DNA from 4 places in the Paludibacterium paludis genome. Region 3 is predicted to be linked to each of the others. Evidence: predicted binding sites of a transcription regulator. Region 3 holds the regulator's gene; each other region holds the start of a gene.

Region 1 (2,200 bases), 1.6 Mb from region 3:
CATTCAGGCCCGAGCCCCCCGTCTTGACGAAAGCCCCGACCACATCGCGAAAACGGTCAAGCTCGGCAAACAGCTTCTCGTAGCGGATGTCGTCCCCGCCGGCGCGGGCAAATTCGGCATGGATCATCGGCGACTGGCTATGGGCAACGGGATTGCCGATAACGGCGTAACGGTCAGTCATGTTCAGCTTTCAGGTTCCGGCAGGCACAGAACCGGTTCATGCCGGTCCCGCCGCGAGTTTAGAGTCAGGCAACACTTTGCCGCGAACCGCCGGAAACTTCAATAGCCGCCATCAAGGCTGCACCCACGGCAATCCGCGCGCTTTCCAGCCGTCAACCGTGCCCCGGTGCTGTTCGCCGTCAGGGCGGCCTTCAAAGCCTTCCTGAATATTGAAAGCCGCGGTGAACCCCAGCGCGGACGCCCGGGATGCGGCCTCGTCCGAACGGCCGCCGGTACGGCACAAGAACATGACAACCGCTTCCTTGTCCACCTGATGGGTGAGCTGCGCGTCGAAATTGGGATTGGGCTGCATGCCGGGCCAGGTTTTCAGTTCGATGCGCACCGCATCGGGCACCACGCCGACAAACTGCCATTCCGCAGCACTGCGCACATCCACGATCCTGGCCGACTCCATATGGCCGGCCAGAAAGCAGGCTTCCTGCGGGGTCAGCACACCGGCGTAGGCCACGCCCTCCTGCAGGCCCCGTTCATGGGCGCGTTTGAGAATCTCGTTGACATGACTCATGGTACGCTCCACGCGAATGCAGATTCGCTTTTGTTGTTTGATACCTACATCATGCCACATATAAAAATACCATGCAGAACCAGTCGGAACAGGCTTACCGCACAATAGCACCATTATGGTGCACATCATTTTGGCTCGCACCAACGCGGTTCACGCGAGGACGGGTGACGCTGCACATCGCCTTGTGACACAATGACTTCAGGCAGCGCGCGATTATGGCACGATTCCTGCTTAAGCCCGGGGTAGTGCAAGTTACGGCATTTCCTCATCGATGCACTTAGCCTTAAATTTTAGGAGAACACTATGGCGGTTGCAGACGTACTGAAACTGATCAAGGACAACGACGTAAAATTCGTTGACCTGCGCTTCACGGATACCCGAGGCAAGGAACAGCACGTGTCCATTCCCGCACGCATCGTCCTGGAGGACGGCGAAGAATGGTTCGAACACGGCCACGCCTTCGATGGCTCCTCCATCGCGGGCTGGAAGGGCATTCAGGCGTCCGACATGCTCCTGATGCCGGATCCGGCATCCGCCAAGATCGATCCGTTCTTTGATGAACCGACCGTATTCATGACCTGCGACGTGATCGACCCGGCCGACGGCAAGGGCTACGATCGCTGTCCGCGCTCCATCGCCAAGCGCGCCGAAGCCTACCTCAAAGCCAGCGGAATCGGCGACACCGCCTACTTCGGCCCGGAACCCGAGTTCTTCATTTTCGATTCGGTCACCTGGGGCGCCGACATGTCCGGCTGCTTCGTGAAGATCAAGGCCGAAGAAGCGGCCTGGGCTTCCGCGGAAGAATTCGAAGGCGGCAACATGGGCCACCGTCCGGGGGTCAAGGGCGGCTACTTCCCGGTTCCCCCGGTCGACTCCTCCCAGGATCTGCGCTCGGCCATGGTACTGCTTCTCGAAGAACTGGGCGTGCCGGTCGAAGTGCACCACCACGAAGTGGCGACCGCCGGCCAGAACGAAATCGGTACCCGTTTTAGCACACTGACTCAGCGCGGCGACTGGACCCAGATCCTCAAGTATGTGGTGCACAACGTCGCCCACAGCTATGGCAAGACGGCGACCTTCATGCCCAAGCCCATCGTGGGCGACAACGGTTCCGGCATGCACGTTCACCAGTCCATCTGGAAAGACGGGCAGAACCTGTTCGCCGGCGACGGTTATGCCGGCCTGTCCGAGACCGCGCTGTACTACATCGGCGGCATCATCAAGCATGCCAAGGCGCTCAACGCCATCACCAACCCGGGCACCAACTCCTACAAACGCCTGGTTCCCCACTACGAAGCACCGGTGAAGCTCGCCTACTCGGCCAAGAACCGCTCAGCCTCGATCCGCATTCCGCACGTGGCGAGCCCGAAAGCGCGCCGCATCGAAGCGCGCTTCCCGGATCCGCTGGCCAACCCGTACCTGGCGTTCGCCGCGCTGCTGATGGCCGGTCTGGAC
Region 2 (2,200 bases), 250 kb from region 3:
GGAAGAATCTTGTAGAAGTCGAAGCGCTGACCATCCTTGCCCTTGGCGCTCTTGTCCGCCGGGGGGGTGACGGGCTTGGCCGCGGGTTGCGATGCCTGCGGCGTTGCCGGAGGCTGAACAACCGGGGCCGGGGCGCTTCCGGCATCGGCGGAGGCATCCTTGTTCATCAGGCGGGTTCCTGGCGCCAGCAATTCGGCAGCGCTTTCGGCGACTCCGGCGGAGGCCGTTTGCGGCGCCTTGGCCGTTGTCTGCCGCGGCGATTTGTTCAGGTACCAGACAACGCCGCCGATCGAAGCCACCCCGATGATGAGACCGAGCAGAAGGCCCGTCCAGAGTCCGCCGCCGTTGCTTCCCTTGCGTGCAGGCCGTCGGGAAGTCGTCGCTCGTGAACCGTTTTTCAAATCGCGATTAGCCATCAATTCTTTCCACTGTCTTGCTGTCTGTCATTGTGTACCGGCCGAGCGCCGGTTTATCTCCCCCGCGGGGCGCAAAAAGCGCACGAGAGCCCGCCTCGCGCGTCAACGGGCGATTTTACCCGCTTCAACGGGGTTTTGCTCGAAAAGCGGACGCGCGCCGGCAAATTAGGCGCAACGACAAGGACTTCGCTCAGGAATGGCCCTGGCTGGCTTCCTCTTCCACGTTCTGCTGGCCCGCCTCGGGAAACAGAACGGATTCGACATGGGCCAGACGCGCTTCAAGGGCGGCGAGCTTCTCGCGGGTGCGCGTCAGCACCTCCTGCTGGACATCGAACTCTTCTCGCGTCACCAGATCCATTTTGGTGAATGTCGCCGCCATCATGGCACGCATGTTTTTCTCGATATCCCTCGCAGGACTGGCCGCGATCGTCTCGCTGATCTTGGCTGAAATCTCATCGAACAGTTTCTGGCTCAACATGGCCATCTCCTCTTTTGCGGTCGGTTCTGATCCGCCTGAGTGTAGCAAAAAGCGCAATCGGCTGCAGAACCTGAACTGGCACCATTACCGTGCGCACCGCTGGCATCGCCGCGCTATAACAGTGCATGAACAGGCCGCGAACCCGGTAAATCTTCATGCAAGCCTGTTGTCATGTCAGATGAGAGCCCCGGTTTTGTGTTGGCACGCTTTGTGCAAAGCAGCAGACAGCAGGTAAATGACATTACGGACAGGCATATCCGAAAGGAGCAGTCATGAAACTGGTATCCGCAATTATCAAGCCGTTCAAGCTCGACGAAGTGCGGGAAGCACTGTCGGCCATTGGCGTACAGGGCATCACCGTGACCGAAGTAAAAGGATTTGGCCGGCAAAAGGGGCACACCGAGTTGTACCGCGGCGCGGAATATGTGGTGGATTTCCTGCCCAAGGTCAAACTCGAGATCGCCATTGACGATGGCCTGCTCGACCAGGTTGTCGAAGCGATCGAGACAGCGGCCCGCACCGGAAAAATCGGCGATGGAAAAATCTTCGTCCTCGATCTGGAGCAGGTCGTGCGCATCCGGACCGGGGAAACCGGCTCCGATGCCGTTTAACCACACTAAAACAATACCTACGACAAAGGGACACTCACGATGAAAGCGTTCACCAAGACAGCGATCTCGCTGTACCTTCTCGCGACAGCGCTGCCGGCTCTGGCCGACGGCCCTGCCGGCCCCGCGCTCGCGGAAGGCAAGGTCATCAATGCGGGCGATACCTCCTGGATGCTGATTTCCACCGCGCTGGTCCTGTTCATGACCATTCCCGGACTCGCGCTCTTTTACGGCGGAATGGTCCGCAAGAAGAACGTACTGGCGACCCTGATGCAGAGCTTCGCCGTGACAGCCCTGGTCACCGTGCTGTGGATCGTGGCCGGTTACAGCCTGGCCTTCACGGTCGGCACGCCCTGGCTCGGCTCTCTTGACCGTTTTCTGCTCGATGGCATGGTCTACATCAAGGATACAGGTAAACTGACCGTGCACCCGCTCGCAGGAACCATTCCCGAATCGGTATTCATGATGTTCCAGATGACCTTCGCCATCATCACTCCGGCGCTCATCACGGGGGCGTTTGCCGAAAGGATGAAGTTTTCCGCGATGCTGGTCTTCATGACTTTGTGGTCACTGCTGGTCTATACCCCGGTCGCGCACTGGGTCTGGGGACCAGGAGGATGGATGGCTGACAAGGGGGTCCTGGACTTCGCCGGCGGCACCGTCGTGCACATCAACGCCGGTATCGCCGGTCTGGTCTG
Region 3 (2,200 bases):
AGATTTCCGGACACAAGGGCGAGGAACTGGAAAACCAGCTCTCCTTGCTGCTTGACGACCTGAACATCGCCCATCTGCGGGACAGCAGCGCGCTCTCTCTGTCCGGAGGCGAACGGCGCCGCGTGGAAATCGCCCGCGTGCTCGCCACCCGGCCGCGCTTCATTCTGCTTGACGAGCCCTTCGCCGGCGTCGACCCGATCGCCGTGATCGACATCCAGAAAATCATCGCCTTCCTCAAGGGAAAGGGCATCGGCGTACTGATCACCGACCACAATGTGCGGGAAACCCTGCGCATCTGCGACCGCGCGTACATCATCAGCGACGGCAGCGTCCTGGCCTCCGGCATTCCGGAAGCGCTGGTCAGCAACGAAAAAGTCCGCGAAGTCTATTTGGGCGAACACTTCCGCCTCTGAGCGTCATGAAGCCAACCCTTCAGCTCAAGGTCTCCCAGCACCTGACCCTCACCCCCCAGCTGCAGCAGTCGATCAAACTGCTGCAGCTCTCCACGCCGGAACTGCAAACGGAGGTCGAGCGCCTTCTTCTGGAAAACCCCCTCATCGAACGCGCCGACGACACGGCGGAGGATGCCGGAGCGCGCACCGATGCCGATGTCGATCCCGCGCCGGCCGAACCGGATACCGCCCGGGAGGAAGGCCAGGATACGCAGGGAGACTGGGGAACGGGCGGGGGACGCCGCGACGATGGGGACGATTACGACCCGCTGGCCAACGTTCCCGTCACACCCACGCTGCGCGAGCATCTGATCGCGCAACTGGGCGAAGTCGCGATGCCTCATCAGGACAGCGCGCGGGTCCGGCTGCTTATCGAGGAGCTCGACGAGGACGGCTACCTTCCCGCCGATCTGCCCGAACTGGTGGCCCAGCTTCCCGAGGAACTGGATATCGGCGTCGACGAAATGGCCGTGGCGCTCAGGCTGCTGCAGCAATTCGACCCGCCCGGCGTCGCGGCGCGGAATCTGGCGGAATCCCTGCGCCTGCAACTACTCAGGCGGGAAGATACGCCGGAGCGCCGATTCGCGCTGGAACTGGTCGATGGACACCTCGCGCTGCTCGGCAACCGGGACTACACGAAATTGCGCAAGCTCGCCGGCGGCGACGACAATCTTCTCAGGGCGGCCCGGCACTTGATCGCCACCCTCAATCCACGCCCCGCGGCCGGCTTCAGCGGCGCGGAGATCCACTACGTGGTGCCGGACATCACCGTGCGCAAACGCGGCGGACGTTGGGTCGCCCAACTGAACCAGGCCGCGATCCCCCGCCTGCAGGTCAATCCGGTTTATGCCAGGATGCTTGCCGAAAACCGTCAGAACAGTTCCGAGCTGACCGGCAGGCTTCAGGAAGCACGGTGGTTCGTCAAGAACATACAGCAACGATTTGACACTATCCTGAAAGTGTCGGAAGCTATCGTACAGAGGCAGCAAACGTTCTTTGAAGAAGGCGAAGTGGCCATGCGCCCCCTGATTCTCAGGGACATCGCCGAGGAAGTCGGATTGCACGAATCCACCGTGTCGCGCGTCACCACGCAAAAATACCTGCAGTGCCCGCGCGGGGTATTCGAGCTGAAGTACTTCTTCGGCAGCGCGCTGGAAACGGACAGCGGGGAGGAGTGCTCCGCCACCGCGATCAAGGCCCATATCCGGCGCCTGATCGATACGGAAAACCCGGCCAGGCCGCTGTCGGACAATGCCTTGTCCGACGAGCTCGGGCGCCAGGGAATCCAGGTTGCGCGCAGGACCGTTGCGAAGTATCGTGAGGCTATGCAGATTCCTCCGGCCAACCAGAGAAAGGCGCTGTGACCCGACAGGCTTCCCTTCCGTAGTGCCCGACAGAATGATCAGCTAATCCGGCCAACCCGTCCGGATAGTCAACAAAGAAGGAGTTAGGGTATGAACTTCAAACTGACCGGTCTTCATCTCGACATCACTCCGGCCATGCGCGAGTACCTGGAGAGCAAACTCGAACGCATCGCACGCCATGTCGATCAGCTGATTGATGTTTCCGTGATCCTGTCCGTCGACAAGCTGGTACAAAAAGCCGAGGCCAATGTCCATCTTTCCGGCAAGGACATCCACGTCGAATCCGCGGACAGCGACATGTACGCGGCCATCGACGCGCTGATGGACAAACTCGACCGTCAGGTGCTCAAGCACAAGGAAAAGATCTCCGAACACCGCGGAGCG
Region 4 (2,200 bases), 880 kb from region 3:
GCCTGTCCGATCGCTTCGGTATCAAGGCCCAGACGCGCGAGCGCCGACGAGGTGGCCGCGCACAGGCGGCCTTCGTCGTCGAACGCCAGCCGGGCGGTATCCGACGCGCCGCCGGCGGGCAGAACGAGGCGCTGTCCCGCCGGGTGATCCGTGTCGAAGAGCGCGGCCTCGATGGATTCCGCCGCCTGATTGATCAACCGCGCCAGGCCGCGGCCCAGACGGCTTGGCAGTCCGGAGATATCCAAAATGCCGAGCACATGTCCGGAGGGCGCGAGAATCGGCCGGGCAAGGCATGCCAGCGCACGGTTGCAGGACAGGTAATGTTCGGCGCCGCGCACCAGCACGGCCTGTCGCTCGGCCAGCGCGGTGCCGATGGCATTGGTGCCGCGGCTGGTTTCCGCCCAATCCATGCCGGGGGTGAGATTCACGCGCTCCGCCTTGTCCAGAAAGTCGGGATGGCCGCGGCTTTGCAGGATCAAGCCATCGCGATCCGCCACCACGAGCACGTGCCCGGCCCGGTGCGCGGCCTCGAAAAGCCGGTCCAGATGGGGCTCCGCCACGGCGAGCCAATCCCCGTTCTCTTCCAGCCGTTCGGCAAGACGCGCCGCCTCCAGCCGTTCGCGGCGAGCCGGCCGCTCCGGCGTCAGCCCCTGCTCCCGGCAGCGCAGCCAAGAGGCGAGAATGGGTCGGGACGTCATCGATTCGGGCAATTGCCCCTCCTCGAAAAAACGGCGCCGGGCTTCGTTCAGTGTTGCGCAGGATGTCAGCGGTGGCATGGCGGTCTCCTGTCGCGATGTCGCGCGACAACTGTCGCAGTATGCGACAGTCACGGGCCGCTTTGCAGCCTGGTAAAGGGGTCTGTTTCTCTATTCCTGGCGGCGGATTTGTGCTGCGCCGCGAAAAACCCGGGCGATGCGATTGGCATGGCGGCCCGGGCGATTTGTTGCGCTGCGCAATCCGTTGGGGCTGGCACGGTTTGTGCCCTGTTGCGGATATGCCCCGTCCGGGGGGCCGATAATCAGGAGACAGACATGCCTACGCTCGAACCCGGCAAAACCGGTTACCCTCTTGAACTGAAAACCCGTTACGCCAATTACATCGGCGGACAGTGGGTGCCGCCCGTCAACGGCCGTTATTTCGAGAATGTCACTCCGGTGACCGGCCGCACGCTGTGCGAGATTCCCCGCTCCGGCGCCGAAGACATCGAGCTGGCGCTGGACGCGGCGCATGCGGCGCGGGCCCGCTGGGGGCACACGCCGGTGACCGAGCGCGCCATCGCGCTCAATCGCATCGCCGACTGCATGGAGCAGAACCTCGAATTGCTGGCGACCGTGGAAACCTGGGACAACGGCAAACCGATCCGCGAAACCCGCGCGGCGGACATTCCGTTGGCCATCGATCATTTTCGCTATTTCGCCTCCTGCATCCGCGCCCAGGAAGGTTCCCTCGGCGAGATCGACAGCCACACCGTGTCCTACCATTTTCACGAGCCGCTCGGCGTGGTCGGGCAGATCATTCCGTGGAATTTCCCCATCCTGATGGCCGCCTGGAAGCTCGCGCCCGCGCTGGCCGCCGGCAATTGCGTGGTCCTCAAGCCGGCCGAACAGACCCCGTTGTCCATTTTGCTGCTGATGGAGTTGATCGGCGACCTGTTGCCGCCTGGCGTGCTCAATGTGGTGAACGGCTTCGGCGTGGAGGCCGGCAAACCGCTGGCGAGCTCGCCCCGCATCGCCAAGATCGCCTTCACCGGGGAGACCGGCACCGGGCGGCTGATCATGCAATACGCCTCGGCGAACCTGATTCCGGTCACGCTGGAACTGGGCGGCAAGTCGCCGAACATCTTTTTCGGGGATGTCGCCGACAAGGACGACGCGTTCCTGGACAAGGCGGTGGAAGGTTTTGTGATGTTCGCGCTCAATCAGGGAGAAGTCTGCACTTGCCCGAGCCGTGCCCTCATCCAGTCCTCGATCTACGACCGCTTCATGGAAAAGGCGCTGGCGCGGGTGGCCGCCATCCGCCAGGGCAATCCGCTGGACGACGCCACCATGATCGGCGCCCAGGCCTCCCGCGAGCAGATGGACAAGATCCAGTCCTATCTGACCATCGGGCGCGAAGAAGGCGCGCAGGTGCTCGCCGGCGGCGAGCGCGCTCACCTAGGCGGGGATCTGGAGGGCGGTTTTTACATCCAGCCGACGGTGTT

Evidence for each region. The regulator sigma-54, encoded in region 3, starts transcription at its own class of promoters, with help from an activator protein. The targets are predictions, from matches to a motif close to CTGGCACGCTTCATGCTT.
Region 1: the regulator sigma-54 is predicted to act here: its motif matches at 961-978, upstream of glnA (type I glutamate--ammonia ligase).
Region 2: the regulator sigma-54 is predicted to act here: its motif matches at 1,093-1,110, upstream of glnK (P-II family nitrogen regulator).
Region 4: the regulator sigma-54 is predicted to act here: its motif matches at 967-984, upstream of adh (aldehyde dehydrogenase).

What each region holds. Positions count from the first base shown of each region.
Region 1 is NZ_CP069161.1:947,775-949,974, reverse strand. It holds gene aroE (shikimate dehydrogenase) at 1-181, opposite strand, end outside; gene JNO50_RS04255 (rhodanese-like domain-containing protein) at 293-745, opposite strand; gene glnA (type I glutamate--ammonia ligase) at 1,049-2,200, shown strand, end outside.
Region 2 is NZ_CP069161.1:3,637,612-3,639,811, forward strand. It holds gene JNO50_RS16895 (SPOR domain-containing protein) at 1-416, opposite strand, end outside; gene JNO50_RS16900 (accessory factor UbiK family protein) at 607-894, opposite strand; gene glnK (P-II family nitrogen regulator) at 1,167-1,505, shown strand; gene JNO50_RS16910 (ammonium transporter) at 1,545-2,200, shown strand, end outside.
Region 3 is NZ_CP069161.1:3,391,411-3,393,610, forward strand. It holds gene lptB (LPS export ABC transporter ATP-binding protein) at 1-413, shown strand, start outside; gene JNO50_RS15675 (RNA polymerase factor sigma-54) at 419-1,816, shown strand; gene hpf (ribosome hibernation-promoting factor, HPF/YfiA family) at 1,907-2,200, shown strand, end outside.
Region 4 is NZ_CP069161.1:205,641-207,840, forward strand. It holds gene JNO50_RS00895 (sigma-54-dependent Fis family transcriptional regulator) at 1-776, opposite strand, end outside; gene adh (aldehyde dehydrogenase) at 1,032-2,200, shown strand, end outside.